Regions from separate parts of the Photobacterium sp. GSS17 genome, predicted to be linked through region 2. Evidence: riboswitches for the same ligand, from Rfam matches in the RefSeq annotation. Region 2 holds a riboswitch; the other holds the start of a gene.
What was found. A riboswitch is a leader RNA that binds a small molecule or an ion and turns the genes downstream of it on or off. The one in region 2 is predicted to bind cyclic di-GMP.

Region 1: another riboswitch for cyclic di-GMP. It lies ahead of PGW97_RS06330 (TfoX/Sxy family DNA transformation protein); the one in region 2 lies ahead of PGW97_RS11030 (lytic polysaccharide monooxygenase).

What each region holds. Positions count from the first base shown of each region.
Region 1 is NZ_CP117517.1:1,430,972-1,435,186, reverse strand. Features, by position in the region: gene PGW97_RS06340 (heme ABC transporter ATP-binding protein) at 1-587, shown strand, start outside; gene purR (HTH-type transcriptional repressor PurR) at 1,113-2,120, shown strand; cyclic di-GMP riboswitch class I at 2,324-2,430, shown strand; gene PGW97_RS06330 (TfoX/Sxy family DNA transformation protein) at 2,554-3,144, shown strand; gene PGW97_RS06325 (hypothetical protein) at 3,344-3,748, shown strand; gene PGW97_RS06320 (carboxymuconolactone decarboxylase family protein) at 3,887-4,215, shown strand, end outside.
Region 2 is NZ_CP117517.1:2,474,673-2,478,887, forward strand. Features, by position in the region: gene yiaY (L-threonine dehydrogenase) at 1-376, opposite strand, end outside; gene PGW97_RS11030 (lytic polysaccharide monooxygenase) at 731-1,960, opposite strand; cyclic di-GMP riboswitch class I at 2,022-2,155, opposite strand; gene PGW97_RS11035 (pilus assembly protein TadG-related protein) at 2,282-4,129, opposite strand; gene PGW97_RS11040 (DUF3613 domain-containing protein) at 4,143-4,215, opposite strand, start outside.

The sequences.
Region 1 (4,215 bases), 1.0 Mb from region 2:
AGCACAGCAGTCTGACATTTGCCTTCACGGCTGAAGAAGTGGTGGCTCTGGGGGCTTTGCCTCTCAATATCTCGCAGGCCCGTACCCGAAAAATTGCCAGTGAAAAAATGGCGCAGGTAGACGTGACTGCCCTGTCTTCACGTCTGTACCCGACCTTATCCGGCGGAGAAAAACAGCGGGTTCATTTTGCCCGCGTGCTGACACAATTAAGTCAGGCGGGCGAACAGTGCGTTCTGATGCTTGATGAACCGACCTCAGCGTTAGATCTGGCGCATCAGCACAACACGTTACGCGTCGCCAGAGACATGGCTCGGGCCGGCGCGGCGGTCATCGTCGTCATCCATGATCTGAACCTTGCTGCTCAGTACGCTGACCGGTTAGTTATCATGAACAACGGCAAAATCCAGGCAGATGGTAGCCCGCAGCATGCGTTAAGCGAATCGCTCATTGAAACCGTATATGGCTGGCCGGTATGCATCAGCCACCACCCGGTCGACGGCTACCCTGTCGTGTTACCGGCCGGTGAAAACGCAGACAGAAAAAAGGCAGAAAACAGAGCCGCTATTACTATCAATCAAACCTCGTGAAGCAGAGTGATAACGCCGCTTCAAGTGAAAAGACCACGGTTTTATAAGAGCGGAAACATCGTTGATTGAGCGAAATTAGTACCGGTTGTCGCGCAGCAAGCACAACCGGTATTTTTATTCCATGCAAACTGATTTATTGCAGGATATTAAATTTGTTTCAAATCAAGTTATTACCATAACAATAAATTGCAGCGTAGAGCCTTGTTACAAGCAAAATATTGATAACTGTCAATTAATATCCATGACTTTGGCCAGAAACATTGCACTATTGGCCACACTCAGTAAAATGTGATCGCAAGCGATTAAACAATGCAAATGATCCATGCAACGCGTTTTATTAGCGCGGGTACGATTTTTTGTTATCAGAGATGAAGCCGCCCGTTCGAGATGCGGCCTTTTGGCGTTTCTGGTAATTCCACCTAACAGAATAGTGAATGGCATCCCTGACATCGCAACTCATCACTGTCCTCTTAGGTAATGCATTCAATTTAAAGGTCTGCGGACCCATTCACTAGAAGAATAACTATGGCAACGATTAAAGATGTTGCACGTATGGCTGGTGTTTCAACCACCACCGTTTCACACGTGATCAACAAAACACGCTTCGTGGCTGAAGCAACACAGAAGAAAGTTCTCGCGGCGGTTGAAGAGCTGAACTACGCACCAAGTGCCGTAGCACGAAGCCTGAAGTGCAATACAACCCGCACCATCGGCATGCTGGTAACCAAATCGACCAACCCGTTTTTCGCTGAAGTTGTCCACGGCGTTGAAGAATATTGCTACGGTGAAGGCTATACGCTGATTCTGTGTAACACCGAAGGTAACCTGGAAAAGCAAAGAGATTACCTGCGTATGCTGGCCGAAAAACGGGTAGATGGCCTGCTGGTGATGTGTTCGGATCTTGACGAGCAACTATTGGAACTGCTGGAGCGCCAGAAAGATCTGCCGATGGTGATCATGGACTGGGGTCCGGAAAGCCCGCACACCGATAAAATTCAGGACAATGCTGAACTTGGCGGCTACGTGGCAACCAAATTCTTTATTGAGCACGGTCATAAGGAAATTGGCTGTCTGACTGGCCACGCAGAAAAAGCGGCCTGTCGCGAACGCCTGAAAGGTTTCCGCAAGGCAATGACAGAAGCCGGACTAGACATCAATGAAGACTGGATTCTGGAAGGTGACTTCGAATGTGAATCTGCGGTAAAAGCGGCCAACACATTTATGGCAATGGAAAAGCGTCCAACCGCGATTTTCTGCTTCAATGACATCATGGCGATGGGCATGATCAGTACATTTGAGCAAGCCGGTATCCGTGTACCTGACGATATGTCGATCATTGGCTACGATAACATCGACCTGGCACCGTATTTTTCACCGCCACTGACCACGATCCACCAGCCTAAACGCCGTTTGGGTAAGAGTGCGGTTGAGATTCTGATGGATCGCGTGAAGAACAAAGAACACGAGCATCAGGTTTTTGAAATGATACCAGAACTGGTCGTTCGCAAATCAGTGCGTAACCTGAACAGCTGATATGCATAACTTGATGACAAATGTATGACAAACCGGAGATTTTTATCTCCGGTTTTTTTGTACCACTTTTGACTTAAACAGTAATAAATTCACAACATTAGAAGTATATCACTATAAAAATTGTGAGATATTACTGGGAGCAATATCACACTTTAAAAGTTGGGAGCAAGTTCAAAATAATCTTCTGAGATATGCTTTAGGTGTCACGAACAAGGCAAACCTATCGAAAGGTAGGGACGCAAAGCTTCCGGCCTAAGAGTAGGCAGTTTTATTTTTAAAGCAGTCAACTTATGGTAGCGGGGTTGCCGATGGATATAGCAGATAACATCAGGAAATAATTTCACTTTTCCCTGACAGTTCGTTTTACAACTCTGCTATTCTTGAATCCTCGCTCGTTGTTAGGTGACCTAGTAACAATTCACCGAGAAGACGCATGGACAAACCAGTACTCAAAGATTCATTACGCCTTTTTAATAATTTCGATAACGTCAAATCACGCTCAATGTTTGGCGGCTTTGGCATATTTTCTGGCGAAACAATGTTTGCACTCGTGGTAAATGACAAACTGCATTTACGGGCGAATGCCGACAATGAAAAGGAATATAAATCCGCAGGAATGAAACCTTATGTATATAAGAAACGTGGCTTTCCTGTTGTAACCAAACATTATGCCATTCCTGAAGAGTGGTGGGACGATACTGATAAAATTCTGGCTCAGGCGAAATTGTCTTTATCTGCCGCTAAAGCAGATAAAGAAATAAAAAATAACACCTCTCCCAATCGAATCAAAGATTTACCCAATCTTCGCCTGGCGAATGAGAGGATGTTGAAAAAAGCCGGAATAACCACAGTGGATGAGCTGTACGAAGCCGGTGCCCTGAATGCGTATAAAGCGCTACAGAGCACTCATGAAGGCGAAGTAAGTATCGACTTACTGTGGGCTTTGGAAGGAGCAATCAGTGGCAAGCACTGGTCTGTTATCCCGAAAGAGCGGCGCTCAGAACTTCTTGCGAAATTAAGTTAATCGCAACCTAACACATATAAAAGAGATCTTCGGATCTCTTTTTTATTCCCAACATATTTTTGGCTCTGCAATGACAGAATAATGTCATTCCCTGTCAAACATTGAATTAACTCACAAAGCTGCTTATTAATTCGGCAACACACTTTTATTCAATGAGGGCAATTGTAGAATTAGCCGGATGTAAAACACCGGAGGTTATATGAACTATTCCCAACCTTTCCCAGGACAAAATGAACAGATGTTCAAGGATAAGTTTGGCAAATGGCCACGCCTGATGCGAGCGGTGGTTCTTATTAGCCTGCTTCCGCCTGTGGTTGTCTATTTATTGGTCAGCCAACAAGTGGCTTCACCGGTGGCTATGCATGATGTGTTACTGTCGATTACCGTGTTAAACGTCACTTTATTCGTCTGGGGACTACTCCTCAAAATCCGCGCTAGAAAGTATTGGTATCGTAATTACCATATTGGTAAAACCATGTTGTTGTCTGTCGCCCCGATTATCGCTTGTGGCTATATTCTGATCACCGATGCACCAAGCAGTCGCAATCAGGTGGCTAACCAGCCGCAATCCATTCCTGTACGAATTTCCATCGATCAATCCTGATTTCTGCTATTTTCATTAGCGACTGAAATTTTTTACCTCTTTATCAGGTCTTTGTCTGATATTTACCGATAAAATGATCCATGATCTTTATATTGGACTCAGACAGTTACACGACACACCGACGAAAAAGAGGTTCCTGTGCGTATTTCGGCTAAAAAGCGTTACTCCGTTCTGATCAGACCCCTGCTCTGGCTCCAACAGCGGCACTTCGGCAAAGTGCTGAATCCTGCTTTACTGTGGGGTAGACGTCCGCCTTTATTTTGGCTGGTCGCCGGATTTTTTGGTTATCTGGATCGCCGTTCTTCTCCCCTCTCCCCGGTGATTCGCTCGCTGGTGTGTGTCCGGGTCTCCCAACTCAATGATTGTGCCTTCTGTGTCGATGCCAACGGCATGCGACTGGCAGAACGTTGCCAGTCTGTCGAGAAAATCAAAGCGCTGGCACATTGGCAACAAAGTGAGCATTTTGA
Region 2 (4,215 bases):
CCGAACGGTCAACACCTTCGTAGTCAGCAATTTTGCCACCATTCGCTGCAACCAGCGCAATCCCTTTCGCACAATCGTGCGGTGAACCGCCACCCAGTGAAATAACAAAGTCACAGCCGCCTGCTTTCAACAGCTCAAGGCCTGCTTCAACGTTGTTAATGGTTGGGTTTGGTTGTGTCCCGTCGAAAACAACAGACTCAACATTTCGCTCTGCCAGCAGGTCAGCAACTTGCTTAACCATGCCAATTTGGCTGAGAATTTTGTCAGTGACGATCAATGCTTTTTTAAAGCCATGACCTTTAATTGCATCCGCCGCTTCAGTCAGGCAGCCAGCGCCCATGAGGTTTACTGTAGGAATAAAGAACGCAGTGCTCATTTATAATTCTCCATAATTATCAAATACTCATTACTTTAGCTTACCAACGGCCAAGAGACTGATTGGCTTAGATCAAGCTACCTGTAATCAGTCTTGTGTAACTCCAGCGGGGTAGAAGCTACCACCAAATTAATGTGCAACAAATTGATCTTGAGCAAGGTATTCAAGTTGCCGAGATATGCAACCAAATTAATTTGAAGCGGATCACTAATCCCGTTTAAAACAGGATTCATTGTTTTTTACTGTAAACACTGACTTTCCTGTCATTGACGTTTCATACTGATTTTCGTGAACTTTCAGGTATAAAAAAGCGCCGGACTGTGCCAGCGCTTTTCTCTGAATTTCAGCGGTTGATTACAGTTTCAACCAGGCATCCTGCCAGTTCGAACCATAACCCGGCTCATAATGTGAGGCCGAATTGATGTTACACCATCCGCCTTCCGGAAATGGCCGACATTGGTATGTGCTGCCGTCCCGGCTCAGCACCACGGTTTTACCCGGCTCGTAACTGCCAATATTGTCGGGGTAAACAAAATCGTATTCGCTTGGTTCACTTGGCTCAACAGGATCCGGCGGGATCACTTCACCGTCGCGAATATCCAGGGCATAACGGTAATCACGGTTAGTCACATACACCTGATTGCCGTACAGATCGGATTGATCAAACCAGATCTCTCCGGTTGGTTGCAGCATCCCCAACTGCGTGATTGCGTGGTACTGCTCATTGACCTTTAGTGCCAGTTCATACGACCACAGATGGACGCTCTGATTGGCAGCCGTTACAGGAAGCGTAACTTCAACCACCTCCTGCCCTGAACCATCAAAAATACGGAACAGCACCTGATCACCAACCTGAGCCTCCAACCCCTGCGGGATCAACGCGCCCAAAGGCTGCCATTCAACTGGCAGTGCGTCACCGTCGAAACGGATATCACTGCAGTTATAGAATCCCTCCCCGGCGGCATCATCCCGCTGCCAGCGTGTCAGCAGAGTCGCATCTCCAGAACGGCCTGCTGGCAGTGTCACGTTCATCACATAGTAATCCTGACCGTCTATCTGGGTTTTCGCGATATTGCCGTGTTTGGCAATCAGCTCGACATCGTCCCAAGCCAAGCGGCTGTGCGCCGCATTGTAAGACGGTTTAGACAGGTAAATTTCCCAGAAACTCGGGTTGTGCGGTGCCGTAGCACGAAACTTGAGCTGAAACGTCTCACCGGATTGCATTGCAGTCCGCTGCCATTGGCCTGAGGCAACCCCCATGCCGCTCTTTTTGGGATCCGAGCCATAACAGAGCTGCCCGTCAGCAACCACAGCCTTCACGGCATTCAAGTCGGTGTAGTCCGCCACATTGGCAGAGAACTCATGATTCTGAACAAATGGATAGGCGCCGGATTCCTGAAAAATGGCCCGACATGCCTGGTTCGGAATGCCAGAGCCGTCTGTCGGCCAGTAATACCCGCCATCTTCTACGCAAAACATTTGCCGGGCTTTGGGAAAATCGGTGTAGCCGTGCGCACTGACCTGTAACGGAATCAAGGCCATCACCGTAGCGGCGCTCAATGATAAGGAAAAACGTTTTTTCATGATGTGCTTCCAGTTAATTCGTTGGGAAGCCAGCTATGTGAAGAAAGCCGTGCTTTCTTAATCAGGTAGCCCCGCTGCCATAAAGCACAGCGACAAGTAACCACGCCGGATAGCGTATGAATAGTCGTGCAATCTGCGCTTGTTAGGCCGGTGGCTTTGCGTCGAACCCTTTCAGATTCTTTGCCTTTAGCTGACCGCACTAGTTATAGTGATTTTTCCTGTCAGAACAATTCCCTACGACAACTCTGGAAGGGTGATCCCGTTCTCTTTATCAATGGCGTTTCGTCCTTATTGTGAGCTTCCTTGTTTACGCCTTACCTGTCATTCGATCAATGCCCCGCCTTCCAGTTCGAAATCGCTGACAAACACATCGGCCTGCCCCACCGATACCCCCAAAGCTTTCAGCAGAGGATCAACCACCTCCGTCACCACCGGCATCAACACATCATGCAAAATAGCGGGAAGCAGCACACTGTCTATCAGGCTTAATGCCAAGTTAAGTACATTCAGCAGACTCCCCAGAAGACCACCAAGCAAGCCTCCTAACAAACCTTTATCAACGTCTTCACCCGTGTCAGCGGTTTTCAAATTGGCAGACAAGGTTGCCCCGGATACGGTCTCAGACAAGGTGCCGGAAGCTACCTGCGCGTATTGTTTGGGCAGCATATCGGTAGCAGTCAAGCGCTCACTGTGAGGCTGAAATGCCGCCGATGCATTCGGAAAACTGGCCCCGACTTCTACCGCCAGCAAATCTGAATACAGCGCCGGAATATCAACCACAACCGAGAACGGCTGACTGATATCACCGAAATCGTCGGCATTGCCTTCTGCCCCACCATCACCAACGAAAATCGTTGCCACCGAGGGTTTGGTAGCAAAATCAAACGTGACGGTATGTTGCTGACTCCACTGACAGCCAGACACATCCAGCAGCCGGGTTTCGGCTTCTGCTGCCACAACCTTGACCCCAAGGACACTGCTTTTCACCGTAATAATCCCCAGATCCAGACTGCTCAGCAGACTCAACGCATTAACCTTTAAATCCAGCTCTATTTGGGCGGTTTTTACCGCGTTAACGAACCCGTCATTTTCCTGAGATGGCAGCAACCCCATTTTAAATTGCGGCGGCTGCGTCACTGTCAGACGGATTTCCGTTAACGGTGCCAACAGTGATGCCAGATCCAGCTCACCTCCCGCCAATGACAAGGTACGGCTGTCGAGATTGACCGCAGCCAGCACAGATGCGTAAACAAGATCATATAAAGACAGGCTGGCAGCGAGCGCCGCTTGATGAATAGCCACTATTTCACTGTCATCACTCCCGTTGGCCAGCGTCAGAAATCCGTTCAGGGTGATTAACGGCAGGGAAGACACACTGGCCACACTACGGATCTGGGAAAGAGCCTGACCGGCTTCTGACGTCGCTCCAACTTGGGTGATCAACACGTCTATCAGCTGCGCGATAGACAACTCTTTGACCAGCAACTGATCGAGTTGTTGTTCCAGCGAGTCGCCACCCAGCGGCTCCTCTTGATTCATTGCAGCAACCAAGGTTCCCAGTCCGATTCGGGTGTTGACCAGCTCATCATACGACACCAGTGTCAGGTTTCCGCCCAGTGCCGCGCCGAGAATGGAATTGGTCAACCCGACATTGACCAGCGTTGAGCCAACGCCGAAACCGACTTTCGCTTTTTTATTGATCCCCGCCTGAGCTGACAAGGTGATCATCTGGGCGTCAGAAGAGTCAGAAAGCAGACGGGGAAACAGACTGGCAGCCACCTTTTTGCTGATGGTCACCCGCGCGGCGTCCTGAAATGCGCTCTTAGTACCGGTCTCGATCACCCAGTGATTATCGTGAATACTGGCTGTGCCGACATCAACCCGATAACTGGCACTACTGGTGTCAAAGCCATTCGCCGCCAGAACCGATTTAGCCGTCGCTTCCATGGCACTTTTCTGGCTGACTCCGTGGAGATAACAACCGCTTCGCCCCAGACTTAATGCCGCAAGATCAGCCTGTTGCTGCAGTCGTCGTTGTTCCCAGAACAATCGCCCGGTATCGACTGCCAGCGCTAAAAATACGGCCATTGCTATCATCAGCAGAATAAGCCCGCTCCCGACAGCTCCCTGCTGCCGCTTTCTGATACCACCACCGATGCGCACCGACATATTGGTATCCTTCCTAGCTGCCGCCCATAGAATCAGATATAAATTTGGCCGGAATGGGGGTGGTAAAACTGTTCAGCATTCGCTGC